Regions from separate parts of the Aliamphritea spongicola genome, predicted to be linked through region 2. Evidence: predicted binding sites of a transcription regulator. Region 2 holds the regulator's gene; each other region holds the start of a gene.

Region 1 (7,337 bases), on a different contig from region 2:
CGGCCGATTGCAGGCCTGTTACGGCGAAACGTGGCAGCACGCTTATCATGCTGCACTTCTACTTCGCACAGCCATCAGACAATCGACACCTCATCATGCCAGCCAACAGGTGCCTCCGGGAAATTATCGACGGGTTTCCCGGAGGCACCGTCCTTTGATTTACCAAAGATTCCTGTACAGCAAATTCAGCCCGGCGAGCAACATCAGAATACGTACCAGTCTGAACACGGTTTCGGTATCCAGATAGGTGACCAGGCGCTGGCCCGCCAGACTCCCGGCCAGACTGGTCATGACCATCAGGCCGGAAATCACCAGCCAGTTTTCAAGCTGAACACCGACGGAAAAAAAAGCCCCCAGACGCATGAGCGTCTGCCCGAGCAGACAGGCGGAAAGCGTGCCAAGAAAGGCAATTTTGGCCAGATTTAACTGGGACATCAGGCTGGCAATGGCAGGCCCTGGCGCTCCCACGAAGAAAGAGACAAATGCCATCACTGAAGCACTTAAAGGAATGCCCAGACGTGAATTCGCCAAAGGAAGACCGTCCGGCCGCCAGGCGGAATACATCAGATAAATCCCCAGGACAATGCCCAGTTGCTGACTGTTCACCGCCTCAAATAACCAGGCAGCCAAGACAATACCGGGAAAAGACCCCAGCAGATATAACCCCGTGAGCCGGTAATCGATCCCCTGCCGGTAAATGTAAAAACGGAAAACCAATGATGCCAGCTGTACCATCGCAACGAGGGCAACCAGCACTTTGAGCTCGGTGAAAGGTGACAACAGCACCAGCATAATGATGCCGCCGCCAAAACCCACCAGCGCAGAGGCCAGTGCGGCAAACAGACTCACCAGCGGATACAGCAGAATAAACCACTCCTGCTGACCCGCTAACAGTGAACTGATCAACTGTATTCTGCCTGGGTACCCGGTGCCGGCGTTGCGCCAAAGCCCCCTTTGGCAACCACTTCCTCGCGACCACCGTTGGCATCCACCAGTTTCTTCTGGTCGCTTTTCGCCAACCGGTCCACCGCTTCAGGATCACAGATCTTGCGCAGTTCAGCCTCAAACTCCGCCAGTAACGGCTGATGTTCAGCCATACCGGCAACATCTGTCAGCTCTTCAGGATCTACCTGCAAATCAAACAGCTGAGGCTCAAAGCCTACATAGTAGATGTACTTATAACGCCCCTTGCGCAGCATAAAGGCACCACTGATGGCACCGGCCGCATGGTATTCACCAAACACAGTCCGTTGCGGATCATAGTCCGCAGCCGCAATATCCCATAACGACTCCCCGGCCCAGCCATCAGGTATATCCGCACCCGCTTCTTTCACGATGGTCGCGGCGACATCGGTCAGTGCTACCGGGGTATCGCAAACGGTTCCCGGCGCGACGCCTTCACCGGCGATAATCGTTGGAATGGCCACCGCTTCTTCAAAGAAGGTCGACTTGCCCCACAAGCCTCGCGCCCCTAAGTTATCACCGTGATCCGAGGTATAAATGATTTGCGTATCAGCAGCCACACCGGTGGCTTCCAGTGCCTGTAAAATCTGACCGACATTGTCATCCATGAAAGAACACAGGCCCAGATAGCTTTTCAGGGCAATTTTCACTTTATCTTCAGTGAAGAACTCATTGTGAATCCAGCAATTGCGCCACTGCTGCAGCCACTGATGATCCGGTCGGTCATCGTCGGCATACATTTTCGGTAACGCTATATCCAGATCCGCATACAGGTCGTAAAACTGCTGCGGAGCAATCAGAGGAAAATGCGGTGCCACCAGCCCCACATACAGTACCCATGGGCCGTCTGTGGCATTTTCCTGCAGCCAGTTACAACTCAGCCGGGTAATGTTCCGGTCATATTCGGTGTAGGTACTTTCACCCGGACCAATATTATCCGCCAGTGATTTACAGCGCATCCGCCGGGGCAGCTCATCCCTGACGGACCCTAAAACATCCCCCTGCCCGCCAACCACATGCATTGGCAGGATCTGTTCATCAAACCCCACGTCATCGGTTTCATTGCGGTAATGCAACTTGCCAACCGATGCCGAGCGAACACCTTCACGGCGGATAACATGCCCCCAGCTGTCGACAGCGCCTTCATAAGGGTGGGCGTTATCCCAGTAGCGGGTCTCATGAACATGTTTACCGGTGGCAAAAGCGGCCCGGGCAGGCAGACAAATCGGCGAATTACTGTACGCAGAACTGAAGCGGCAACCACGGGCAGCCAGTGCATCCAGATGAGGGGTTTTCGCCAGAGGGTGTCCATAACAACTGAGCAACTTATTGCTGTGCTCATCGGACATTATCACCAGAATATTTTTCTTAGACATAACACTCACCTTGCCCTGTATAAAAGGCACTTACTGAGGACGTAAACGACCGCAGCAGCCGTTCAGCCGGCGCCGTTTACTGAGATTTGAAAGAAGACAGAAAGGTAAGCCCCGGAATGAACCGGGGCAGAAAGGTACCGAGTCAGGCGGTATCCGGCACCTGCACCCCGGCGGCTTTCGCCTGCCGTCGGCGATTGTAAAGCCGCATACCAATGGCCAGCACAGGAATGGCAAAGAACACCAACGCCACCGGACGGTCCAGGAAGATGCCAAAGCCATCATCGGTCAGCAGCAGTGACTGGCGCAGCGCCTGTTCTGCTCCAGGAGCAAGCACAAAGGCAATAACCGTGGCCGCCGCACTGAGGTTCATCACTTTCATCAGGTAACCCACCAGTCCAAACAGACAGGCCAGCCCCACATCAAACAGGCTGGAACGGGCGGTATAGGCAGAAATACAGGCCACCGCCATGATGGACGGATAAATCAGGTTGGCAGGAATCTTATCGATCACCCGGCCAATAAAAGCAGAGCCATACCAGCCAATGACAAAGTACAGGGCAATGCCGATCAGACCGGAGGCAAACAGCCCGTACACAATGTCGCCGGATGTTTCAAAGATCTGTGGCCCCACCTGAATACCGTGAATCATAAAGACCCCCAGCAACATTGCAGCAATGGTACTGCCCGGCACGCCTAAGGCCAGCAGCGGAATCATACTCGGGCCAGATACTGCGTTATTCGCCGCTTCCGGTGCTGCAATACCTTCCACTACCCCGGTGCCCCACTGCTCGGCATTATGTGCCTTACGGCGACCTTCACCGTAGGCCACAAAGCAGGCGACAGCAGAACCGACGCCCGGTAACAGACCGACGACAGAACCAATGACTGAGCCTTTACCGATAAACGGCAAGCAACGTTTTACCTCGGCGAACGATAACTGGTCATCTTCCGGTTTTTTCGCCTTAATGGTGTCATGGTGCCCCTGATCCAGCCCCCGTGCAGCCTGAGTAAATACCTCAGAAATCACGAACAGACCAATCAGTAACGGCACCAGCGACAAACCGTTGTACAGCTCAATCATACCCAGATCAAAACGGGGTTCCGAGGTGATCGGGTCAAGCCCTACCATCGCCAGCAAACCTCCAAGCAGTGTGGAAATAATGCCCTTCAGCACAGAGCTGGAAATCACACTGCCGATAATCAGAAATGCACAGACATAAATGGCGAAATATTCCGGCGGCCCGAGCTGACGGGTATAGGTGGCAATGAACAGCGCCCCGCAGATCAGCAGGATTTCACCGGTGAAATCACCAATGGCTGATGCCAGCGAAGCAGTTTTCAGCGCCTTACCCGCCTGACCTTTGCGGGTCATCGGGTGGCCGTCCAGTACCGTCGCAGCAGCTGCCGTTGTACCCGGCGTGTTAAACAGAATCGCAGAAATAGATCCGCCAAAACGGCCGGCTTTACCGATCACATAGAGAAACGCCAGCGCTGACAGCGGATCAATGTAGTAGGTAATCGGAACCAGCATGGCGATTGCAGCAGACGCCGTCAGGCCAGGCACTGCGCCGACAACGACCCCGAGAAACGCACCGCAGACGATGAACAGCATCGTTACAGGCTGGGAGAAAATGGTTATAAAACCGTTAATTAATTCCATCTTTTATACCCTCACACTGTTCATTTACGATCTGAATATGGCCAGCAGATCAAAGATCTCTGCCGGAGGCTCGAACACCCCCATAAGACCGAAGAACAGGTAATAAAAGATTACCGACACCACCGGTGGCAAAATCAGCAGACGCAAGCCGCGCACACCAAACAGATAACAGGCGATTGCCAGCGTCACGATGGTCGCCAGAATGTAACCGAAACCCTGAAACAGCCAGACGTAAACAAAGCTCAGCACCGACAACGGCAGCACTTTGAACAGAAAGTCCTGCATATCAAAGCTGCAGTTATCATCCGGTGCGGTGATCCCCCGGCCGCCCTGAAAGGCCAGAATGCCTCCCAGCAAGCCAAGCATCAGACAGATACTCTGCGGGAAAAAACGCGGGCTGATATCCCCTTCTTCAGGGTCAAAAGGAATGGCAAAGGTTTCATTAAAGAAGAACGCCGCCAGCGCCATAATCACCAGACCGGTAACAAGGTCTGCGCGTCCCCGGGGGGACGCGCCGGCACCGGACTGCGACGAAGCCTGAGCTTCAGTTTGCATGTCTGGTTGAGTACTCATTACTTAGCACCCAGCAAAGGCTTCCAGTTAGCCCGGGCATTATCGATCAGGTCCTGACTTTCAGACGCATCCAGGCTGACAGTCGGCAAACCGGCATTGGACAGTACTTCAGCGAACCTGGCATCTTTGGCAATGGCAGTAATCGCCTCAGACAGTTTACCGACAGTCGCATCACTGACCCGCTTTGGTGCCATCACCACAATCGGGCTGGATACCTTGGTGTATTCAACATTCAGCTCAGCTGCAGTCGGGATTTCCGGTACCGCCGGATGACGGCTATCAGACAATACCGCCAACTGACGGATATCCTTTTCAAAACCACGGCCCAGATGGGCACCGATCACGGCAAAATCCACCTGACCGCTAATTACCGCAGAACGTACCCCGGAACCCCCTTTAAAGGGTACATCTTTGGCTTTCAGGCCATTTTTATCCAGCAGCCCTACACCGGCCACATGCCAGACATTACCCCGGCCGGTGTGGCCCCAGCGTAATTTAGTATCGCTGCTTTGCAGTTTGGCAATCAGTTCATCCAGGGTCTTAATTTCGGAACTGGCCGGCACGAACACACCTGCCGTCAGCTCACCGATGGTGGCGACCTGTTTAAAGTCCTGACTGGACACCACCTGACGCTTGGCCAGATTACGCAACACCATGGAACCGGCAGATGAAAGGTACAGGGAATAACCGGTTGGTGGCTGATCTGCCACGAAACGACCGCCAATCAGGCCACCGCCACCGGGCTTATTCACCACCACGACCGGCTGGTCATTCAGGTACTGCGGGGCAACTTTTGCCAGCGCACGGGCATAGGTATCCACACCACCGCCGGCTTTATAGCCCACGATCAGGTTGATCGGACGGTCTGGAAAATCAGCCGCAACGGCTGTGGTAGCCGTTGCAGACAGTGCCAGGGCAGTACCTGCAACCAGTGAAGCAATCCGGGAACGAAATTTCATAATGGGTCCTCTCTTATTGTTCTGATATCCCGAGCGTTCTGAGATAACTTTAACACCCGATACGGATAACCATAGCAAAGCGGAAGAGAACTAATGAAATACTATATAAATATCAAAACTATCGTTTTTTTATATATCTAAAAAATTCCAGGAAAAATCATATACTGAACAGACACAAGCAGCGGCTTTACTGGCATCCCAGCCGTTTGGCAATCACCGCTGAATCTTTAAGGGCTGGCAGTTCAAATGGCGTTTGCGCCTGAATTTTTGTAAAACTGACTGCACTGGCACAGAAGTCATCTTTACGGCCGGCACTCTGCTGCATAATGAAACCTGCGGACTCCCCTTTCAGGTTATACACCAGCTTGAAATAGCCGGAGGGCACCTGATGGGGTTCATCGGCTTTTGGCAGGGCCGGCATGTTCTGATCATACAGTGGGCCGGTCATCACATATAAAGAGTTGCCATAGCTGACCCCGGCACGCACCGCATCTTCCAGCGCCTTCCACGGCCCCTGATTGAGGTGTTTATCCTGCGGGGTGATATTGCTGAAATAGTTCAGCTCCGGCCAGTAACGGGAACCGGCAAAGGACGCCAGCGGTGCCTGATGGCCCCGGTCTGCTTCCAGATCACTGTTACGGGCTCCGGTGTAGTCTTTGGCTTCCAGGGTCTCGTTTTCATCCAGCAGAGGATCAGTGGCCCATTCCCGGCCCGGCGAGGTACCAAAGTTCACCACATCCACTTCATAGGCAACCCAGTCGGCAAACTTGGTGTCGGGATTATTCGATAAGGCGTATAAATGGCCGAACAGCATATCATTGCCGGCGGGGCTTTCCGGACAGCCCACAGGACAGTGAACCGAAAGAATTTCAGCAGATGCCAGGCTGCTGAACATAAGGACAGAAACAAATACGGAGGTTTTCATAGCGATCTTTCCTGATTGATCATCGCCACGAATAATCCGTGCTACATCAAATAAATTCAAGGCCCTGTAAGAGAAATAAGCCACCCGGGGAGGAGCACTCTCCCTGGTTGCAAACTCAGCAGCTGTGATCAGCCACCGGAAAACTTAAACTCCGATCCGGTCCCGCAGGCCGTACCACCAGGAACCGGCTACCGAGTAAGGTACCCGAAAGCGCTGACCGCCGGGGAAACCCGACCAAGGCACACCGGCAAAAATATCAAACAGTTCAGTATCACCATCAATGGCATCCGCCAGTAGTTTGCCGAACAGATGGGTGACATTGACACCATGACCGCAATAACCGTGGGCAAAATACAGATTGTGCCGCAGCTTACCCAACTGAGCATGGCGGTTATTGGTAATGGCAATGTTGCCGCTCCAGGCATAATCGATTTTGACATCTGCCAGTTGCGGGAACACTTTCAGCATGTTGGGCCGCAGTTTACCGATAATGTCATCCGGGGCCACACCGCCATATACAGTGCCGCCGCCGAATAACAGCCGCCGGTCAGCAGAGAGGCGGTAATAGTCCAGAATGTACCGGCAATCTGCGATGCACATATCCGCCGGCAACAGCTGCTTTGCCAGGGCTTCCGGTAGCGGCTCGGTGGCCATCACCTGAGTGGCGGCAGGCATGACCCGCTTCGCCAGCGGTTTGGACAATTCTCCCAAATAGGCATTGCCACAAAGGATCACCTGACGGGCGATCACCTGTCCCTTGGCGGTCTTCACCACCTGACGATCCCCCTTCTCTTCAATCCCTGTAACCGGTGAGTGTTCAAAGATCTGTCCGCCCAGTTGCTCCAGCACCCGGGCCTCACCCAGCGCCAGCTTCAGCGGAT
Region 2 (7,337 bases):
ATGTCTGTTGGGTAATGAACCCCCAGTAATACCCGGGACAGGCCTATCAGCCCGGCGACAGCGAAGGCCGCCTCTGACAAGCCCGGGTAATAAATACTCAGCACCGAAGCAAACGCAAAGGCTGCTGCCGCATGACCGGAAGGGAAGCTGAAGCGATCTGCAGGCTGAATGGCAGGGGTAATATCACTGAGGTAATCACAGGGCCGGTTACGTTTGATCAGTTGCTTTAGAGACAGAAAAAGGGGGACTTCGATAGCAAAAGTGATCAGGCCGGCCTGAAGGAAATCCGGGCCACTGACCGGTTCGAGCCAGAATAACAGTAAGCCTGCGAGCAGGTAGGCCACACCGTCTCCCAGCCGGGATGTCCAGCGGCTGAGCCAGGCAATATGAGGCTGTTCATAACAGTTAAAAATCCAGAAATAGAGCCGGGTATCTAAGAGCTGAAGTTGTTGCAGCATATGATCGTCTCACTTGAGTGATTCAATATGTGCATTGTTGAAAGAAAGCGTGACAACGATGTGAAAGTGAAATGACAGTTAAGTGAAGCGGGGGATGGGGGGGGGGGGCAGCAGACCCAGAACAGGTCTGCTGCCGATGTTTTGCTATCGTTTTGCTATTTTTTTACTATGGACGGACCGCTTCGCCGCCAAATGCTTCCAGCAGCATCGGGATCAGGCGGGTCAGTTCCAGTGACATTGCGATAAATTCTGAATCGAACCGTTCCATTGCCTCTTCAGGGCTGTCCTGATCGAGTTTTTCTTTCAGTGAGTCTGACAGCTTCAGGCGTTTCAGACACAGGTCTTCCTGAATGATAAAGTTGAGGCTTTCCTGCCAGTCGACCGCCAGTTTGGCGATGCGTTTGCCTGCTTCAAGATGCTGGCGGATTTCATCGCTTTCCAGATCCTGACCTTTACAGCGAATCACGCCATTTTCAACACTGGTGTCACGCAGTTCACATTCATCAAGAATAACGAAGTCCTGCGGACGGGTATCAGCACTTTCCAGCCACTGAGACATAATGGCTGACGGTGAGTGGTTCACATCCGGCAGTACCACAGGCAGTGAGCCCAATTCAGTTCGCAGGTGACTAAGAAGTTCTTCTGCACGCTTGTGGCTGCTGGCATCAACGATGAGCAATCCTTGCTGCGGTGCAATCAGTGCGTGGGTAGTTTGAAATTTACTGAAAGCCCGGGGCAGCAGATCAATGACGATTTCATCTTTTAGCTGATCGCGTTCTTTACGGTAAACCTTGCGGGCCTGCTCGTGTTCAATCTGCTTAACTTTGGCTTCCAGCTTCTGCTTAATAACAGAGGAAGGCAGGATTTTTTCTTCCTTCTGGGCTGCAATCAGCATAAAGCCCTGGCCGGCATGGACTAACATGTCCGACAAGCCATGGCTGGGGCTGATCCAGCCAAAGCGGCTCAGTTCCTGGCTGCTGCAAGGGGTAAAGGCTTTGTCTTCCAGCTTGGCTTCCAGTGTTTCTACGGTGTGTTCGAAAGGTTGAGAGAAACGGTAAAAGATTGCGTTTTTAAACCACATAACTTGCCTTGATTTCTGAAACTGTAAATCGATAAAAAGCCCCCTTTACCCGTTTGTCAGGTAAAGGGGGCTGATGAAGTCGGACATTACCGGCGGGTGGCTTGCCGGGATTAATTGGATGCCAGTAACTTATAGCGTAATGCTTTACGTGCCTTGTTGACGGCTCTGTCTACATAGAATCCATACAGGTCAACGGTGTTGATGCCAACCATCTTGTCGGTCAGCACCTTACCGTCATTAGGGTCAACAAACAACAGGGTAGGTGTAAATGCTGAGTTGTAACGGCTAGCAAAAGCTGTCGCATCAACCGGATCGCCGTTAAAGTCGATAATGGTCTTGCTGCCGTCAAAAATAGTCAGTTTGCGGAACAGCAGCTTTTTGTCATATTTGCCGCTCAGTTGCATAGGCTGAAGAATTTCACGGGTGATGAGTTCGCAGTACTGGCAGTCAGGCTGGCTGACCAGAATGAGTGCGAAGCGGTCACCGGCGATCTGCGCATCCTGCTGCAGGTTAAGAAGTTCCGGCAGTGCATTTTCGGCTGTTGCTGTTGCTTCAGTGGACTGGCCGATTGGAGACAGGGCCAGTTTCTGGGCAGGCTGTGCCCAGCTAAGAAGGCTGATCATGGTGCCCGTCAACAGGGTAATAAGGGGTAGCAGTCTCAGTTTCATTTTTATTATTAACTCAAGGCTGTTTTGTCCATGCAGTGGTCTCTCGCATGGCGGATTCAGGTGCAGGCTGACAGTAAATTTTTGTGTTTTGTACCGTCAATGCACCAACGACGTTGACCGATTGTAAGCGATTTTTAAGACAGTTTGCTACGTTTCTGAGCAGAATGGTGAGAGTAACGGTTTTTGGGCGGTTAAGTTGTTGTTTTATCGGTGGGCATTTTTTAGGGGAGAAACAAAACAGCCCTGTAAAAACAGGGCTGTTGATTAAAGCAGAGTGCTCAGAGGCCTTCGTAAGACATCAGGCTGTAAACAGGGATGCCTGCTTCCTGAATCTTGCGGGAGCCCTGCAGGTCCGGCAGGTTAATCAGCGTGGCTACTTCAGCAACGCTGGCGCCGAGTTCTTTAACGATAGTGCTGGCGGCCAGCACGGTACCACCGGTGGCAATAAGGTCATCAAAGATCAGTACTTTGTCGCCTTCTGCTACTGCATCGGACTGCATTTCAACAGTGGCACTGCCATATTCCAGTTTGTATTCCTGTGACACGGTTTCCCCAGGCAGCTTGCCTTTTTTACGTACCAGTACCAGTGGGATGTTCAACTGGTAAGCCATGATGGAGCCGATCAGGAAGCCGCGGGCATCGATGCTGGCAATGTGCGTGATGTCTGAATCAATATAACGCTGAATGAAGGCGTCGCTGATCATACGCAGGGCTTTGGGATCTTTGAACAGCGGAGTGATGTCGCGGAACATAATACCCGGTTCCGGCCAGTCCGGAATCGTGCGCATAACTGATTTTATATAACATTCATCAAAAGACATGAAGAGTCCTTACAACGGGGTAATTCTAAAAAAGTGTACAGATACATATTGATTTCCCGACGGGGAAATTAGTCCATCTGGCTGGTGCTGATGCGATCGTCGTCTTCACCAACACAGTCACCGGACAGACGCTGAATTTCTTCCAGCTGAACCAGTTCTATTTCTTTGCCTTCAACTGTAATCAGACCGTTTTTCTGGAAACGGGTAAAGATACGGCTGACGGTTTCAACAGCCAGACCCAGGAAGTTACCGATCTCGTTACGGGACATAGATAAACGGAATTGGGTAGCGGAGTAACCACGTGCTTTATAACGGGAAGACAGCTTGAACAGGAAGGTCGCAATACGCTGCTCGGCATTTTTCTTGCTGAGTAACAGCATCATTTGCTGATCTTCACGTACTTCTTTACTCAGGGTACGCAGTACCTGCCGGCGCAGTTCCGGTAACTGCCCGGAAAGTTCGTCCAGTCGTGGAAACGGAATTTCACAAACAGTGGTTGTTTCCAGTACTTTGGCAGAAATCGGGTATTCATTGCCATCAAAGCCGCTGAAGCCGACCAGCTCGCCCGGGAAATAAAACCCGGTAATCTGTTCTTCGCCTTCGTTTGTCAGGCTGTAGCTCTTAATGCTGCCGGCACGGATTGCATAAATTGATGAAAACGAATCGCCCTGATGGAACAGGTGTTCACCTTTTTTCAGAGGACGGCTTTTCTCAATAATATTATCGAGACGATCCATCTCTGTCAGATTCAGTGATACCGGAAGGCACAGTGAACTCAGGCTACAGGTGCTGCAATGTACCTGAGATATACTGTGTACTTTGCGGTCGGTTGCCTTTGTGTCACTCATTATCAAGTCCTGTGATTAGTTCATATATCGGTGTAGATATTCGATTATGAAGTAATTTTAGTACGGGTTGAAGCAATTTAGACCGCAACACGTTACTTTTGTCGCACAAAGCCGCAAAAAGTAACTGTTTTGTTAAGTCTGTTGCTCGCTGCTGCTGTCCTGAGCGGTGATTTGCTCAGGACTTACAGTGTTACCGGTCAGATAATTCGGGAGAATCCCTGAGTGGCCGTTCGCTTTGGAATGTAGGCATCAAATGTCATGCAGATCCGGCGAATAAGCAGCCGGCCAGTGCCGGTTACCAGAAGCTCCCGCCCCTGTTTTTCGACGCTGACGAGACCGTCCTGAGCAAACTGACCAATTTCTTCGAGTTCATCGGCAAAGTAATCGTCAAAGACGATATCAAAGTCTGCTTCAATGCGGTCTTTGTCCAGTTCAAAGTGACAAATCAGCTGAGTGATAACTGCCCGGCGGATACGGTCATCACGGCTCAGGGTGACGCCCCGGTTAATCGCATGAACATCGCTTTCGACTGCATCTGTATAGAGACGCATGTCGTGCTGGTTCTGATAATAAACATCACCGATCTGGCTGATTGAGGAAACGCCCATTGCAACCAGGTCACATTCTTTATGAGTGGTATAGCCCTGGAAGTTACGGTGCAGCTGGTTATTGCGCTGGGCGATGGCGAGTTCGTCATCGGGCTTGGCAAAATGATCCATACCTATATACACGTAGCCTGCGTCGGTCAGTATGGCGATGGTCGTTTCAAGAATAGCCAGTTTGGTTTCCGGGCTTGGCAGGTCTTCAGCATGAATGTGTTTCTGGGAACGGAAACGGTCAGGCATATGCGCATAGTTAAATACGCTCAGGCGATCCGGACTCAGTTCAATGATTGTTGAGAGGGTTTTCTTGAAGCTCTCAAGTGTCTGATGAGGCAGCCCGTAGATCAGGTCCATATTGATGGAACGGAAACCAAGACGGCGTGCTTCGGTCAGAACTGCTGCCACTTCTTCAACCGGTTGTACCCGGTTAACGGCTTCCTGAACTTTCAGTTCAACGTCCTGCACACCCAGGCTTATACGGTTAAAACCGATGTTACGTAGTACCTGAAGGGTTTCGTTATCCACTTCGCGGGGGTCAATTTCAATCGAGTAATCGCCGCTGTCATCATCCAGCAGATTAAAGTTGTCACGCAGTGCCTGCATCAGCTCGGTCATTTGTTCATTGCTGATGAAGGTCGGGGTACCGCCGCCCCAGTGCAGTTGCTCAACGACCCGGTCTTTGGAATACCATTTAGAAAGCTGTGCCATTTCCTGATACAGGGTGTCGAGATAAGGCTGGGCTTTTTTGCGGTTACGGGTGATAACTTTGTTACAGGCGCAGTAATAGCACACGTGAGCACAGAACGGGATGTGCACGTAAAGCGATAGTGGTGTGCTGGTATCCGCGGTGTTTTGCCCACAGTCAACCAGGTCGCTGGCCTGCAGAGTAGGATCAAACTGGATGGCGGTAGGGTAAGAAGTGTAACGGGGGCCTGACAGATCGTAACGTCGGATCAGATCCAGATCCCATTCAATTAGATTTGGTTGAGTCACTGCGTAAGTCTCTTGCTAAAACTGTATAGGGGCCGGTCTGTGCCGACTTATTTTGGTATGAGGATATTTTATGCGTGCTATAGGGCAGTCGCATTGACCCTGGTCAAGCGCTGAAGAATTGCAGTAAACCGGAAGTTGGCAGGGTGTATATTCCAAAGCCGATAATGCACAGGCCGGCCATCGCCTGAGTGAGCTTATGTTGTAAGAATTCCTGTAGTTGCCGGGCCAGCAGTCCGGTGACCAACATGGCCGGGATCGTTCCAATGCCAAAGCCTGCCATTAGCATGGCGGATGTTTGCCAGTCAGCGGCACTGGCGCTCCAGATAAGGGTTGAGTAAACAAGCCCGCAGGGAAGCCAGCCCCACAAGCTGCCCAGCAACAGGGCGTTGGGCACTGAACTGACCGGCAGCAACTGTTTGCTGAATGGTTGTATATGTTTCCAGAGGTGCTTGCCCAGGCGTTCTATATAGGTGACTGCCTGCCACCATCTGGCGATATACAGGCCGAGCAGGATAAGCATCAGACCTGCGACAGTACGCATAATCAGGCCGGTAGTGGGGGATTCAATGAGCCATCCCAGTCCGCCGAGTATGCCACCGGCAAGTGCGTAGCTCAGGACTCGGCCAGTATTGAAGCTGAACAGGAGTAACAGAGGGTGATTATTCTGCCGGTTGATCCCCATCGCAATTGCGCTGGAAATGCCTCCGCACATACCGAGACAGTGAGCGCTGCCAAGCAGCCCCAGCAGCATGGCATAAAAGATACTGAGTTCAGTCATCCTGTTTATCAGCAGGTTTCTGTTTGGCGTCGTCGGGAATCAGATGCTCGTCGTCATCATAGAGGATACTGTGGGCTGGGGATTCCATATCGTCATACTGGCCGCTGTTAACGCACCAGAAAAATCCCCAGATACCCAGCCCCGCCAGGATCATCGCGATTGGGATTAGCAGGTAGATGATGTCCATTAGATATCCGTAGCCTGATTAACTTTGTGATTTGACTGCTGTCACATCTGGCGGTGAAACCGGTTGCCTGGCAGCTTTAAGGGGCTGTTTCAGGCGCGATAGCCGCAGGGCATTTCCTACAACCACCAGTGAGCTTGCAGACATGCCAATAGCAGCCATGTAAGGGGCAATTAGCCCGCTGGCAGCCAGCGGCAGGGCGATAATATTATACACCAGCGCCCAGGCCAAATTCTGGCGGATAATTCGCTGTGTTTTTTTCGCGTGGTTAAGTGCCTGTGGAAGGCGTTGCAGGTCACTGGAAATCAGCACCGCATCAGCGTTGGTCTTGGCAAGGTCTGTGGCTGCTCCCATGGCAATGGAAATCTGAGCGCCGGCCAGAACCGGGATATCGTTGATACCGTCACCGACCATGATGACCCGGGCACCGTCAGCCTGTAATTGCTGGACGTGCTGTAACTTTTCTTCCGGAGATACACCGGAGATGACCTGGTCGATATTCAGTTGCTGGGAGACGGCGCCGACAGCCGCGGAATTGTCACCTGTCAGCATGGTAACGGTCAGGCCTTGCTGTTGTAGCTTCTCAACAGACTGCGCAGCATATTTGCGAAGCGGATCGTTGAGACAGAACCATGCCAGCGGTGTCTGTTCAGTAACGAGCAGGAGCCACTGACCATTATTATCCGGTGCATCCTGATAACTCAGCACCTGTGGGCAGTGAGCACTGGCAAATTCTGGTTTACCAATTCTGTAAGTTACACCGTTGATATTACCTTCAAGGCCTTCGCCAATATGGTTCTGGAGGTCAGTGGCAGGAGTGATCTGAAATTCTTCCAGGTGACCATGGAAGGCTTTAGCGATCGGATGCTCGGAGTGAGCTTCCAGTGCTGCAGCAATATCAAGA
Region 3 (7,337 bases), on a different contig from region 2:
CGGGTCCCAGAAATACACTTCTTCACTGATCTGGCATAAATCCGGATTAATGAATTCCTGCACCATGGTCTTTTTGGCACTGCTGCTCAGATAAAAGTCCGATGAGTAAAACAGATTACGGGCCAGCAGTACGCCCAGCTCCTCGGCAACACCCGGCAGCGGTCGCCGTCCAATCAGTGCTTCACGCATGTTCTGATAATGGCCGATATCCGCCATGATGATTGCACAGCTGGCGGCATCATAGTGATACACCTCCGGGACACTGCCCGGCGAAAATGCTTCACTCTGTTTTAATGCTTTGGCTTCGATGCGGATACGGTCCTGAGACAACGGCCAGGCTTCACCGATAACCCGAATGTATGGCAATGCCTGTTTAACAATAAGGCTGTTGTTGCCGTCATCCACCCGGTAGACAAAATTGATATTACCGTCACCAATCTCGGTCACCGTCAGATCAGGGCTGTTATTAAACACAGCGGTGTGGGTCTGAACAAAGTCAATGACATCCTGATCAGTGGAAAACTGCTTAAAACTCATAGTTATATGTCCGTTATTCCAAAAAAGTTACTGCATTGTTACAAATCAGTCTGAGAGATGGAACCGCTCACCCATAGATTCTGGCGCTATGCTTATGTGCTTCAATAACAGCCCCGGCAAACACCTGTTGAACCACACCATTCACATCACTAAAACCCGCTCACCATTTCAGTATAGGGTGAATGTCTCTGGCCCAGGTATGACCGGAAGTCTCATTCATATCACTGAGTGACTGCTTCACAAACTCAATAAATACCGCCACCTTTGCCGGCAGAAAACGCCGTTTCGGATAAAGCATACACACACTGAACCCTTCAGCCTCGGTGGCAGGAAACAGAGAGACCAGCCTGCCCTGCTGCAACGCTTTTCTGAGTACAAAATGCGGGGCCTGCATCAGGCCCAGTCCTGCAGCACACAAGTCCACCAGCGCCTTGCCGTCATCCACCACATAATCACTGCAGGCTTCTAAAGCCGGTGGCACCTTATCGCCACTGCCCAGTAGCATGGGCATCAGTTTACCGGTTTGCTTAAACTTAAAGCGTACCCAGGGGTGTTCCGCCAGCTGCTCTGCCCCGGATATGGGGTTTTCTTGCAGGTATTCCGGCGAAGCCACTATCAGGAAGTCCATCGGACTGAGCTTCTGCATCACCAGACGGCTGTCGGCAACAGTGCCGCTGCGAATGGAAATATCAATGCCCTGTTCGATAATGTCGACGTATTCATCAGAGAAGGTCACATGCAGCTTTATGTCCGGATACTGACGACAGAACGCCGATAACAGGGGAAGAATATTGCTGCGGCCATAAGAGACCGGCAGATTCAGCCGGAGCGTACCGGACGGCGTCTCATTGTCACTGAGCAGTTGGTTCTCACAGGTATCCAGCTCCGCCAGTACCCGCCTGACCGTTTCCAGATAGGTCCTGCCTGCTTCGGTAATCTGCAGCTTACGGGTAGACCGGTAAAACAGCTGATACTCAAGGCTTTCTTCAAGCCGGGTAATCGCCTTACTGATCGTCGAGGGATCTGTACCCAGCGCACTGGCCGCAGCCCCGAACGAACCGTGATCATGGGCGGCCAGGAACATTTTAAGCGAATTAAACTTATCCATTAATGAAGATTATTCATTAATTAAATGCCAGACAAGATATTTTTCCACTCAACGGTAATTCATACACTGTTTGCAATTCAATAACTGACAAATAGTGAGTACGACTATGAGTAACCGTCTGAACATTCAGCAACAGGCCCCCGAAGCCTTCAAAGCAATGCTCAACCTTGAGACAGCCGTGGCAGAAAGCCAGATTCCCGATGACTTGCGGGCACTGATCAAACTGCGGGCATCGATGATCAACAACTGCCGTTACTGTCTGGAAATGCACATGCCATGGGCACAGGAACTGGGCTTCAGTGAAGCCAAAATCAGCGCCATTGAGTCCTGGACCACCTCCTCTCTGTTTAACAAACAGGAACAGGCCGTGCTGGCACTGACCGATGAGGTCACTCAAATACATCTCAAAGGCCTCAAAACCACCACCTATCTGGATGCACTGGAAACGCTGGGTGAACCCCTGCTGGCCCGCTGCATTATGCAAGTCAGCCTCATTAATGGCTGGAACCGCATAGCAATCGCAACCGGTATGGAACACTGAACAGGCTGACAGGAGAATTACTATGAAAACCCTAATACGTACGGCATGCTTACTGATTGTTAGCTGCCTCGCTTTAAGCCAGTCAGTGTCCGCGGAAGATAAGAAGATCGGCATACTGGTGTTTGACGGCGTCCTTACATCCGACATTACCGCCCCGCTGGAAGTATTCGGCGTCGCCAGTCGCCAGAGTTGGTTCAGCGACTACACCCCGGTTGTGATCGCGGTAAAAGATACCGACAGCATTACCACTGAAGAAGGCCTGATGCTAAAGACTGACAGCTGGATCGGCGCTAACCCTGAAGTTGATGTGCTGATCGTCCCTTCCAGCTATGACATGGACCCGCTGCTGGATGATCCAAAACTGATCAGTTACATCCGCCACACGGCCGAATCGGCTGAATGGATGGCCAGTAACTGCTCCGGATCATTTCTGCTAGGTGAAGCAGGCATTCTGGACGGCAAAAAAGCCACCACCTGGGCGGGCGGCGAAGCTGACCTTCAGGATGCTTACCCAAAGGTGGACGTTCAGTTCGACAGCAATGTGGTGATTGATGGCCGGGTTATTACTTCAAACGGCAGTCTGGTCAGCTATCAGGCAGCACTGATGCTGCTGAGCAAAATGACCTCCCGCTCCAAGGCTGAAGAAGTGGCCGACACCATCCAGTACAACCGCTTTTCCGACAAGGTGTATTTCTGAGAAACAAGCTGAGCAGCTGACCATGAGCCAGATAAAGCCAGGCTCAGCCGGTTAGCTGCTCCCGGACCAAATCAGCCATGGTCGCAATTGCACTATGGCTGATGCCGCCCATCAGGTCCGGATTATTCAGCGCGTAGATGTAATCCTCAACGGTACTGCAATCAAACTCATCCCTGCTGTCCAGCAGCATGGCCCAGTCTTCCAGATCATCCTCAGTAAGCGAGCCGGACAGGTAACGGTCCAGCACTGTGTAAACATCTTTGAGACTGACCAGATGTAAAGCGCCATCCTGGCTATCAATCAGTGCTTCGAAGGCCTGATCCTGCTGTTCACCGTAAACGGCAAGCACCTGCAGTGCTGCTAAAATCTCCACGGCTTATTTCTGATAATCGGCGATCATGGTGACCGCCGATACAGACACATTAAAGTACTCAGCTTTGATCTGCAGATAATCTGCATTGCTGAAAAACGCATCTTTGGCCGCTGTATCCGGAAAACGGATGGTAAACACCCGGTTTACCGGCTCCGGTGTTTCACTGATCAGTACCTCAGACACTTTAAAGTCGTAGCCAAAGCTCCCCCCGTGGGCATGCAGCACCGGAGTCATGGCTGCTCTGTAGGCTGTGTACTTCTCGTCATCGGTGATGTTCATCGCCATCAGCATTTCGTACATATGCTTTTCCTTAAAAGCTTTGTCCTTAAAATCTTTGTCCTAAAAACTTTCTTCTTAAAAGCTCCGTCCTTAAAAAACGTCAGACCAGTTCAAAAACTGTTTGTTGTTTGTTAACGGTAAATCCCAGTGACCGGTAAAACCGGTGAGCGTCTTCCCGCTGGCTGTTGCAGCGCACCCTCAGCTTCATATTCTCAGAAGCGGCGTAGGTCATTGCCTGATTCACCAGCGCTGTAGCAATGCCTAACCGGCGAAAGCGCTTGCTGACCACCAGCCCAGTGATCTCTACAAAGGGGTCACTGCCTACCCGGAAGGTTTTGCCGAACTGTATCCAACCCGCCGGCTGTTCAAGATGTTCAAATAATTGCACCTTCTGTTCTTCAGTACTCAACAGATACTCGAGCTGGCTGCTGACCGTCTCCAGAGACGTTGAATAACCAAGATCAGACGTCAGCAAATGAATTACCCTGGCATCATCAGGGGTAGCATCACGGATCACTGTGCACCTCTCTCTGATTAAATATATGTAACCTTTCGACCTCACTGAGTTCCCGGTACTGGCCCGGTTTTAGATCCCCCAGACTTAACTGGCCGACCTTTTCCCGGTGCAGTCCCACCACTTCGTTTCGCAAATGCCCGAACATCCGCTTCACCTGATGGTAGCGTCCTTCATAAATGGTTAGCCGGGAGGTATGGCTGTCGATGGTTTCAAGTTGCGCCGGTAAGGTGGTGATATCTTCCGTGGCAAAATAGATGCCCCGGGTAAAGACCTCTGCTGTCTGCGGCGCAACCGGATCTTTGGTTTGAACCCGGTACACCTTAGGTATTTTTTCTTCCGGCTGGGTCACCTTACGGGACCACGCGCCGTCATTGGTTAGCAGCATCAGCCCGGTGGTTTTCAGATCCAGCCGCCCGGCCAGATGTAAATCCCCCCGAAGCTCTTCGGGCAGGAGATCCAGCACCGTCGGATGCTCATCATGTTCCGTGGAACTGACTACACCGGCAGGTTTATGCAACATCAGGTAGCGCGCCTGACGCTGCTGCAGCACTTCATCACCGATGCAGACGGTGGTAAAGGGATCAATCTCCCGGTGCAGGTCACGGCAAACCTCACCGCCAACCTGAACGCAACCGGCGGTGATCAGCTCACGGCAGGCCTGCTTACCGTGCAGGGTATTACGTTGTATGAAACGGTCGAGACGCATTAACTGAATTTCCGGAAATGTATTGCAGAGCCTATTCACTCATCAGGGTGAGAATATTACCACTGGGATCTTTAAAGTGCGCAAGACTTCCGCCCCAGGGCTGTTTTTCCGGGGGCGATGTGAATTCAACACCTTTCGCGCACAGGTCTGAATAACTGGCCGCGATGTCTTCAACCTGCAGGATCACGCCTAAAAACCGGCCTACAAGCAGCTCTGCGGATTCATCCGGATGGTCGCCGGTTGAGGTTTCTTCTTCACCATAACCCTCAACACAGAGTTTGGCAGCCCCGGTGGCATACTCCGCCCAACTGAATTCCACACTCTTGTATTCTGCTTTTAAGCCCAGTTTATGCTCGTAAAAGTCACAGGCCAGTGGCCAGTCATCAACAAAGACCCGTATGCCATAAAGATTCACTGATCGCGTATTACTGTTGCTCATTACCGCCTCCTTTCGCCCTTAATAGCGACTTTCTATGCCAGTCATTAATTTAGCTTATCAGTTTTTGATTGACACAGATCAACTAAAATTTATAATTTTCAGAAATTACTGAAAATTCAGAAAAGACAAAAGCCGATGAAATTAACGCCACTTAGCCAGTCACTGGTTCTTCACTTCGGTGAAATGGGTTCCCGCTGGGGTCTTAACCGCACCCTGGGTCAGATGTATGCCGTGATCGTATTAACCGAAGCACCTCTGAACGCCGATCAGATCAGCGAAGCCCTGCAGATCAGCCGCTCTAATGTCAGCATGGGACTGAAAGAACTCAAGTCCTGGAACCTGATTAAACTGCAGCACATTCCCGGCGACCGTAAAGAATATTTCACCGCCCCGGAAGATGTCTGGGAGATTGCCAAAACTCTGCTGGTTGAGCGCCGCAAACGTGAGCTTGACCCTACCCTGACTTCATTACGCGATGCCCTGGTGCAGGAACCCTCTTCATCTGAGGATGTATACGCCCAGCAACGGATTCGCGAAATGCATGACCTCATGGAAATGATTTCCAGCTGGTCAGGCGAACTGGAAAACATGTCTTCCGGCAAGCTGGCCACCCTGCTGACCCTGGGCTCCGGGTTAAGCAAGATCCTTGAGGCCAAAGACCGACTCCTAAATAAATAACGTCCGAGAAGACTCGGGGTATTACCCCGGTCCCGGATATCGAGGTGTTCTATGCTTGAGTTAGCCACTGACCCCGGGGTCAGCAGCCTGATGCTGTCGCGCATTCAGTTTGCCGCCAACATCAGTTTTCACATTCTCTTCCCAACCATCAATATTGCCCTGTGCTGGATGCTCCTGTTCTTCAAGGTGCGCTACGCCACCACCGGGGATGATAACTGGCTACGGGTGTACCGTTTCTGGGTCCGGATCTTTGCTCTTACCTTTGCGCTGGGCGTTGTGACCGGCGTGACCATGTCTTTTCAGTTCGGCACTAACTGGCCCGGCTTCATGGAAACCGTCGGCAATATCGCCGGACCGCTACTGGGCTATGAAGTACTGACCGCCTTCTTCCTTGAAGCAACCTTCCTGCCTATCATGCTGTTCGGTATTGAGCGGGTATCTGACCGTACCCACACCATTGCCACTGCGCTGGTTACCCTGGGTACCAGTATGTCAGCGTTCTGGATACTGTCGCTGGACTCATGGATGCAGACCCCTGCAGGCTTTGAAATGCGGGACGGCGTTGCCTATGTAACCGACTGGTGGGAAGTAATTTTCAACCCGTCTATGCCTTACCGCCTCACCCACATGCTGTTGGCATCCGGCCTGACGGCGGCCTTCTTTGTGGCCGGTATATCCGCTTACCGGATTTACAAAGGTGACCCGAAACATTCAGCAAAACTGGCCCTTAAGTTTGCCATCATTACCGCGGCTATTCTGGCACCGCTGCAAATTCTGGTGGGCGACTTCCACGGTCTGAATACGCTTAAGTATCAGCCGGCAAAAGTTGCCGCTATGGAAGGTATCTGGGAAACCGAAAAAGGTGCTCCACTGCTGCTATTTGCCATTCCGGATGAAGAAACCCGCTCTAACAAATATGAGATCGCCATCCCTAATCTGGCCAGTATCATTCTGACCCATGAAGTGGACGGCGAACTGCAGGGGGTTAATGACTTCCCGGACGCTGCGCCACCGGTCGCGCCCATTTTCTTCAGCTTCCGGGTGATGGTCGGCACAGGGGTTCTGATGCTGCTGACTGCAGGCTTTGGCTGCTGGTACTTTGTGCGTAAAAATCAGTATCCGCCATGGCTGCTGAAAGCCACCATCGCCATGACCTTCTCCGGATGGGTCGCCACACTGGCGGGCTGGTACGTCACTGAAATTGGCCGTCAGCCTTTCCTGGTCAGTGGCGTATTACGCACCGCCGATGCTGCCACGCAGATACCGTCCGGCAATATCGCTCTGTCACTGGCCATGTATCTGTCGATCTACTTCCTGTTACTGGTTGCCTACATCAGCACCCTGTTTGTTATGGCACACCGGGCAATCCGTCTCGAAGCCAACAACCTGCATGTATCCGATATGCAGACTGACCCGGCAGCAGTAGGCGGTGGTATGTCTGAAAAGCAATTTAATCTGGAGA
Region 4 (7,337 bases), on a different contig from region 2:
TATCCATAATCGTAATTCGGTTTTTTTGTTCATAGTCGCTTGTTTTTTTCGTTTTTTAGAATAGCAAAACATAACTAGAATTACGCCCGGAATCTGTATACATGAATTTTGGTGAGGGGAAAAAAGTCTGTGAATACAAGCACAGAAACGCAATCCCGGGGTTTGTCACTCCGTTGGTTAAAGCGTTTGCCCATGAAACAAACCGTCGCGGGCGCGGTATTTTTGGTGTTAGCTATTCTGATGAGTCAGGTTGTACCCAGCATAGAGATTGCCTGGGTGACTGCAGTACTGATACTGACAATTTATCTGTTTGCATTTGAAATTGTGGGCGTGGATGTCGCAGCCGTTCTGATAATGGTGCTATTGGGACTGACTGGACTGTTCGCGCCGATTATGGGGCTGGAAGAAGCGCTGGTGCCCAGCACTGCCCTGTTTAATGGTTTTTCCAGTAACGCAGTTGTATCCATCATTGCGGTTATGATCATTGGTGCTGGTCTGGATAAGACCGGACTGATGGGCAAAGTTGCTAACTGGATTCTGAAAATTGGCGGGCGAACCGAGAAACGTATTATTCCGATTGTTTCCAGTACTGTCGGTTTTATTTCCTGCTTTATGCAGAACGTGGGTGCTGCAGCGCTGTTTCTGCCGGTTGTGAGCCGGATTTCGGGCCGTACCGGTTTGCCGATGTCCCGGTTGCTGATGCCTATGGGTTTCTGTGCCATCCTGGGTGGTACCATGACCATGATCGGTTCCAGCCCGCTGATCCTGCTGAATGATCTTATTCTGACTTCCAATCAGGCATTGCCGGCGGATCAGCAAATGGATACCTGGTCACTGTTTTCTGTGACACCAGTAGGGATTTGTCTGGTACTGACCGGTATTCTGTATTTCGTCATTGCCGGTCGCTTTGTGCTGCCAAACAATGAAGGCGACAGTAAGGCCGTCAGTACGCTGGAGTATTTTAAAGATACCTATGGCGTTGATTATGAACTGATGGAAGTCCGGGTACCGGAAGACAGCACCCTGGTTGATAAAACACTGGCTGAAATTGAGCGGCCTTATCAGGTACGTGTCACCGCTGCTCAGTTCACCAACGGTATCCGCCGAATCGGTGCCGGTGGTCTGGAACGGAGCGTGGGTATTGAGTCGAATACCATTCTGGCAGTCATGGGTTCTGCGGATGCGCTGGATAAGTTCACCGAAGACTTTGAACTGGATCGCCGTCCGGAACTGGACTCGTTCTCTGAGGCATTGTCTGCAGCCAAAGCAGGTATTGCCGAAGTGGTTATTCCACCAAGTTCTCAGTTGGTGGGTAAGTCCGCACAGGATGTTCGTTTACGTAACGCCTACGGTCTGGCGATGGTTGCTATGCACCGTGCCGGTGAAACGTCGATGGCCGGACAGGGCATTCGTACGGTTGAGTTTCAGGCCGGTGATACCCTTGTATGTCATACCACCTGGGAAGCACTGAACCGTGTTGCACAGGACAGCCTGAACTTTATTGTGGTGACCAGTAACTACCCGAAAGAAGATTTACGTCCTCACAAGGTTGGCTGGGCGCTGGGCTTCTTCCTGATTGCGTTAACCATGGTGCTGTTTACGGATATCCGCCTGTCGATTGCACTGTTAACCGGTGCAGTAGGTATGGTGTTGTCCGGTGTACTGAGCATTGAAGAGGCGTACGAGTCAGTCAGCTGGAAAACGGTGTTTCTGTTAGCCAGTCTGATACCGCTGGGTATGGCGGTGGAGACCACCGGAACTGCAGCCTGGATTGCTGATCAGACCCTGAGCTTGCTCGACGGCATGCCTATCTGGGGATTGCAGCTGGCAGTGGCCGTTCTGGCGACTTTCTTTACACTGGTGATGTCCAACGTCGGTGCGACGGTTCTGCTGGTACCGCTGGCGGTGAATATCGCTATTGGCGCAGGGGCTGATCCCGCCGTGTTTGCTTTGACAGTAGCACTGGCAACGTCGAACTCGTTCCTGATTCCTACCCATCAGGTGAATGCGCTGATTATGGGGCCGGGTGGTTACCGGGTGCCTGATTTTATGAAGGCCGGCGGTGTAATGACGCTGTTGTTCCTGGTCGTGTTAATCGTCATGATGAACATTGTGTTCTGATGATGAATAGCTGAGCATAAAAAAGGCGCCTTTTCGGCGCCTTTTTTGTTTATGGGTATTTATTTTTTCTCAAGCAGATATTCATAACGCTGATCCGTCAGTGTCTCCATAAAGGCCACCAAAGCATCAATACGTTTGTTATCCAGAGCAGGGCCTGATTCCAGCTCTTTCAGCGCAATGTTTTCCGGTACTTCCGGTGCTTGCCACTGTGCAGTGGTTTCCGGGTTAATCTGCCGTTTTGCACTGCGGCTGTTGTACTTGTTGTAAAACAATACAACGGTACGTAAGTCTTGGAATACACCGTTGTGCATGTACGGCCCGGTGACGGCTACGTTACGCAGCGTCGGTACTTTGAATTTACCGGCCTGTGCCGGATCAGTCACTGCGGGGTTGTCCAGCAGGCCAAGGTCCTGATGTGCAGGGCTGACACCATTTACTTTGCGCAGTGCTGTGTTGGTAGGTGTGCCAATGTTGAAGTACTGGTAGTTAGTAAACGTTTCCTGGTCAGCACCAGGACGGCTTTGCAGCTGGTGGCACTGATTACAGTTGGTGAATTGTTGAGAGAAAAACAGGGTACGTCCCAGCTCTTCCTGAGCGGTCAGTTCGTATTCACCTTTCAGATAGCGGTCGTATTTTGAGTCGAAAGGCGAAAAGAACTCCGTTTTCTCAAAGGCTTCAATACTGTCTGCCATGGCCAGATAGGCTTGCTCAGCATCGTTTAGGACGTCAGGGCCATAGAGTGCTTTAAAGCTGTTCTGATATGCAGTGTTTTCAAGCAGACGCTGCAGAATGGCTGCTTTATCAGCCATGGCCATTTCAACCGGGTTAGTGGGTGGTCCCATTGCTTGTTCTGCCAGTGTATTAACCCGGCCATCATGAAACTGACCGCCCTGATATTTACCGTTTTTCAGTTCAAAAGCAGGGCTGAATGCAGCGTAAGAGGCTGTCGGGGCGTTGCGGTCACCGACAGAGGTGTTGTCGCTGCCCAGTGAAGCGGCACCGGCGACACCGTTATCCCGCGGATCGGCAAAGCCATTGCCGGGATCGTGACAGGTGGCGCAGCTCTGGTTGCGGTTTTCTGACAGGTTTACATCAAAGAAAAGTGCCCTGCCAAGCTCTGTTTTGGTTGTCTGAGCCGTTTCAGCCGCCTGAATCTGGGCGGTGGCGATCATAAAGGTAACGGCGCAGAGCAGTGGAGTAGATCGGGTCATAAGGTTTAAAAATAAATGATAATTAGTTTGATTCAGAATTCTATCATAACCCTGTGAAAAACATGTGTATTCTCTTTGTTACAGATCAGTCTTTGTGGTGGTTCAGGTAAATTTTCATATCAGGATATCCCTCAGGCAGGAGAGATGTCTGGCTGGCTTATGTTTCGGATGAGGTATGGGGCTGTTTGTCAGTGTGTACGGTTTGCAGTGTTTTATGGCTTATCAGGTTTGGTTGCTGCTGACATTGCTTCTATGATGCAAGGGCAGTGAGGAAGCAGAGTCTGCTCTGTTGTAATGATGCTGAAGAAACGGTGAGCTTGCACATATGCAAACTATTGAAGAGATCAGTCGGGAGGCAAGGGCGTGCAGAATATGTGAACCGGGGTTGCCCCATGGTGTTCGACCGGTTTTTCAGGTATCTGCACAGGCACGGATTCTGATTGCCGGTCAGGCTCCGGGGCGCAGGGTGCATGCCAGTGGGATTCCCTTTGATGATCCGAGCGGTGACCGTTTACGGCAGTGGCTTGGGGTCGATAAGGCTACCTTTTATGATCCTGACTGTTTTGCGATTGTGCCTATGGGATTTTGTTACCCGGGTACCGGCAAATCAGGTGATCTGGCGCCCCGTAAAGAATGTGCCCCTGCATGGCGGGCAAAAATGTTGGCAGCCCTGCCAGCGTTGGAGTTGAATTTGCTCATTGGTCAGTATGCGCAGGCATGGCATCTGGGAAAGAGTGATCAGAATCTTACTGAGCGGGTGAAGAACTGGCGGTCATATTATGATGTTGAGCCGGGCCAGATCCGGAATTTACCTTTGCCTCACCCCAGCCCGAGAAATAATCTGTGGCTGAAGCGTAATCCTTGGTTTGAAGAGTTGCTGATACCGGAATTACAACGGATGGTGGCGTTGCTGCTTAATAAAAAAAGAGCACCCTGAGGTGCTCTGAAAAACGCTCTGTGTGTGAATAAAGCGTGAGGCCTGATAAAAATTTACCGGATTACTTCTTTGCCAGACTGGCAAATTTTTCCTGCTGTTCCGGTGTCAGTTCAGCGTATACCTTCTGTTTCAGCTCAGCTTTACTGCGAATCAGTGTAGCGGCGGCTTCCTGTCCCTGCTTGATCAGCGCTTCAACCTGTTGTGAATAGTCAGCGTCGGCAACATTCAGACTGCGTAAGTCCTGGCGCAGGGATTTCATTTCCCGCATTTGCTGACGCATATCCAGGAATTGCTGGTCAAACAGTGGCGCCAGTGTTTCTTCCTGGGCGTCAGTCAGGTCGAGTTTTTTGTCGAGCCGTTCCAATGACATGCCTTTCATGCCGAATTTACCGTGGCGGCCTTTACCGTGGTCTCCACGGTCACCCCGGGAATACTCTGCGTGTTCACCTTTTCCACAGCCATATCCTTCTTTGCTGTCTGCCTGTGCGGCGCCGATGCCTAAGGTTGTCAGGCCAACGGTTGCTGTAGTGATTGCGATGATGAGTGATTTGCGCATGATCTTTCTCCTTTGAAAACTGCGTCTTAATTCGATGACTGCAGTATGTGAGATGTCAGTGCTAAGTTGGGTTAAGTCGGTGTAAAGTTAGGTAAAGCCTGTGCAAGGCGTACAGCTTTTGCTTATTCTGACGGGCATAGATAATGGCAGCAGAGATGACTGAGGCGTAAATAATATGGCCGAGAAGCCGCAGATTTTATTAATTGATGATGATCCGGAGCTGTGTCAGCTGATGGGGGAGTATCTGTCCCATGAAGGGTTTGATATCAGTTTCGCGCACAGTGCTGAAGAAGCATTACCGTGTTTACAGAAGAGCACTTACAGCTTGTTGATTCTGGATATTATGATGCCGGGACAGAGCGGGCTGGAATTGCTGCAACAGATTCGTCCGGCGGTTCAGACACCGGTGATTATGCTGACCGGCCGGGGGGATGATGTTGACCGGATTCTGGGGCTGGAGATGGGGGCGGATGATTATCTTGCTAAGCCCTGCAATCCCCGTGAGCTGGTTGCCCGGATTCGTGCAGTATTGCGCCGGGCAAATCCTCCTGAGCGGGTTGATGAACAGCACCAACTGAGTATGCACGGTATTATGCTGGATACTGCCTGCCGGGAAGTGCAGCTAAATGGTGCTGAGCTTTCGCTTACCAGCGCTGAGTTTAATGTGCTTGCGCAGTTAATGGTTAATGCGGGGCAGGTGGTGAGTAAGGACACGCTTACCGAGAAAGTGCTGCACCGCAAGCTGACGGCTTATGACCGGGCGATTGATGTACATGTGAGCCGGGTACGGCAAAAAATTCAGCAGCAGTTACCGGCCACGGCGATTATCAAAACCGTACGGGGCGAAGGTTACTTGTTTATTGCTGATACTAACGGGGCGGTTTGATGAAGCGGTTTACGTCTCTGGGCTGGAAAATTTTTCTTTCGGTCTGGCTTACCAGTTTACTGGTGGTGCTGATTACTGCTTTCGTGATGGGGCAGATTGTCGAGCGGGAGAAACATCAGGAAGTGCTGGTGGCTAAAGCCATGGGGTTCGCTGAAGTGCTGGTGGAACGTTATGAGCAGACCGGCTCGGTTAAGCGTCAGGAACCGTGGCGTAAGAAATATTATGACCGTGACCGGAAGGATAACGGGCGTGATGACGGGCAGGAATACAAACGTGAATCACGGGACCATGACAGCCGTAAGCATAACCAGCGTGAGCGGGAGTACCTGCCCTATTTCAAACTCAGGATTTATACCGAAGATAAACAGCAGATAGCGGGGCCGAAGCGCCCGGTGGGTGAGGCAAAGGCCGGCAGTATGTTTTTGAAGCTGCAGTCGGATACCGGCAGTAACTATCTGGTGGTTGTTGATGTTAATCCGCGGAAGTCGCTGTTCTGGTCAGTATTCAAATTTATGTTATCGGTGCAGATGGTGATTATTATCGTCGTTTCGGCACTGGCCAGTCTGCTGTTAACCTGGATTGTTATCCGGCCTATTAAGCGTTTGCGGCAGCATACAGAAGATCTCTATCAGGGAAATTATTCGGTACGTACTGATACCCGTTTATCTGCAAGGGCGGATGAGATTGGCGATCTGGCCCGGGAATTTAACCGCATGGCCGACCATGTTGAGCAGGCACTGAATGCTAATCAGCGCTTACTGCAGGATGTCTCCCATGAGTTACGGGCACCTCTGGCGCGCTTGCAGATGGCAACCGGGCTGGTGGAACAGCGGCTGGGTGAAGATGATCAGAACCTGGTGACCCGTATTAATCTGGAGTGTGAGCGGCTGAGCCGGCTGATTGATGAAATTCTGAGTCTGGCGCGTCTGGAGAGTCAGTCCGGTGAAGCACAGCTTTTTGAGCTTGAGCCGTTACTGAGCAGTTTGGTTGAAGATTGCCGCTTTATTGCCCCTGAGCACACGCTCAAATGGCAGGAGGAAGGGGAACGTTCAAGACTGTTTGGGCAGGCTGAACTGTTGCGACGTGCGGTGGATAATATTTTAGGTAATGCTATTAAGCACACGCCTGCAGGAAGTGAAATCAGTATCAGTGTGAGTCAGACCGGCACACGTTGCCGGATTTGTATTGATGATAACGGCTCTGGGGTGGATGATGCCCAGCTGGAGCGGCTGTTTGATCCGTTTTACCGGCAGCAACAGGTTGATAATGGTTATGGTCTGGGTCTGAGTATTGCCAAACGGGCAGCTGAGTTGCTGGGCGGGCGTATAGAAGCGAGTAGCCCGCCGGGTAAAGGTCTGCAGGTATGTATTGATTTACCGCTGGCTAAAGAGTCTTAACATTGGTGAACTATCAATATCATATATTGATAGTTCACCCTTTCTGAATAAGTTACAGAAACACATTGTTTTTTAAGTGTTTATTTTAAAAGTAAGAGGCGCTTCTGTAATGTGGTGTGTCATTTTAATGACTGATGCTGGTTTGGAATAGTCAGTATCAGTTATTGATTTGTTGTTTTGTGAATTCAATCTGTCGTCAGTTTTAGCCCTGAATTCAGTTCAGGGCTTT

The links. The regulator FNR, encoded in region 2, switches genes on or off when oxygen is low (the NO sensors DNR and NnrR bind a similar motif). The targets are predictions, from matches to a motif close to TTGATNTANATCAA.
Region 1: JYB63_RS01460 (sulfatase family protein) is a predicted target of FNR. The motif match lies at 2,350-2,363, and genes of this name have one in related genera.
Region 3: JYB63_RS02735 (GbsR/MarR family transcriptional regulator) is a predicted target of FNR. The motif match lies at 5,266-5,279, and genes of this name have one in related genera.
Region 4: JYB63_RS19680 (cytochrome-c peroxidase) is a predicted target of FNR. The motif match lies at 3,408-3,421, and genes of this name have one in related genera.

What each region holds. Positions count from the first base shown of each region.
Region 1 is NZ_JAFIDL010000001.1:287,912-295,248, reverse strand. Features, by position in the region: gene JYB63_RS01465 (sulfite exporter TauE/SafE family protein) at 160-906, opposite strand; gene JYB63_RS01460 (sulfatase family protein) at 903-2,339, opposite strand; gene JYB63_RS01455 (tripartite tricarboxylate transporter permease) at 2,482-3,999, opposite strand; gene JYB63_RS01450 (tripartite tricarboxylate transporter TctB family protein) at 4,024-4,572, opposite strand; gene JYB63_RS01445 (tripartite tricarboxylate transporter substrate binding protein) at 4,572-5,531, opposite strand; gene JYB63_RS01440 (DNA/RNA non-specific endonuclease) at 5,719-6,456, opposite strand; gene JYB63_RS01435 (NAD(P)/FAD-dependent oxidoreductase) at 6,601-7,337, opposite strand, start outside.
Region 2 is NZ_JAFIDL010000011.1:36,390-43,726, forward strand. Features, by position in the region: gene JYB63_RS21685 (phosphatase PAP2 family protein) at 1-458, opposite strand, end outside; gene rdgC (recombination-associated protein RdgC) at 625-1,539, opposite strand; gene JYB63_RS21695 (thioredoxin family protein) at 1,650-2,207, opposite strand; gene JYB63_RS21700 (adenine phosphoribosyltransferase) at 2,486-3,028, opposite strand; gene fnr (fumarate/nitrate reduction transcriptional regulator Fnr) at 3,097-3,876, opposite strand; gene hemN (oxygen-independent coproporphyrinogen III oxidase) at 4,074-5,471, opposite strand; gene JYB63_RS21715 (sulfite exporter TauE/SafE family protein) at 5,575-6,249, opposite strand; gene ccoS (cbb3-type cytochrome oxidase assembly protein CcoS) at 6,242-6,436, opposite strand; gene JYB63_RS21725 (heavy metal translocating P-type ATPase) at 6,455-7,337, opposite strand, start outside.
Region 3 is NZ_JAFIDL010000001.1:583,259-590,595, reverse strand. Features, by position in the region: gene mtnK (S-methyl-5-thioribose kinase) at 1-537, opposite strand, end outside; gene JYB63_RS02775 (LysR family transcriptional regulator) at 698-1,645, opposite strand; gene JYB63_RS02770 (carboxymuconolactone decarboxylase family protein) at 1,752-2,186, shown strand; gene JYB63_RS02765 (DJ-1/PfpI family protein) at 2,209-2,883, shown strand; gene JYB63_RS02760 (hypothetical protein) at 2,927-3,256, opposite strand; gene JYB63_RS02755 (DUF1330 domain-containing protein) at 3,260-3,556, opposite strand; gene JYB63_RS02750 (GNAT family N-acetyltransferase) at 3,636-4,052, opposite strand; gene JYB63_RS02745 (pseudouridine synthase) at 4,042-4,758, opposite strand; gene JYB63_RS02740 (VOC family protein) at 4,790-5,197, opposite strand; gene JYB63_RS02735 (GbsR/MarR family transcriptional regulator) at 5,333-5,875, shown strand; gene JYB63_RS02730 (cytochrome ubiquinol oxidase subunit I) at 5,927-7,337, shown strand, end outside.
Region 4 is NZ_JAFIDL010000008.1:199,322-206,658, forward strand. Features, by position in the region: gene JYB63_RS19670 (LysR family transcriptional regulator) at 1-7, opposite strand, end outside; gene JYB63_RS19675 (SLC13 family permease) at 193-2,121, shown strand; gene JYB63_RS19680 (cytochrome-c peroxidase) at 2,181-3,332, opposite strand; gene JYB63_RS19685 (uracil-DNA glycosylase family protein) at 3,658-4,269, shown strand; gene JYB63_RS19690 (Spy/CpxP family protein refolding chaperone) at 4,331-4,825, opposite strand; gene JYB63_RS19695 (response regulator transcription factor) at 5,001-5,711, shown strand; gene JYB63_RS19700 (sensor histidine kinase) at 5,711-7,108, shown strand; gene astA (arginine N-succinyltransferase) at 7,328-7,337, opposite strand, start outside.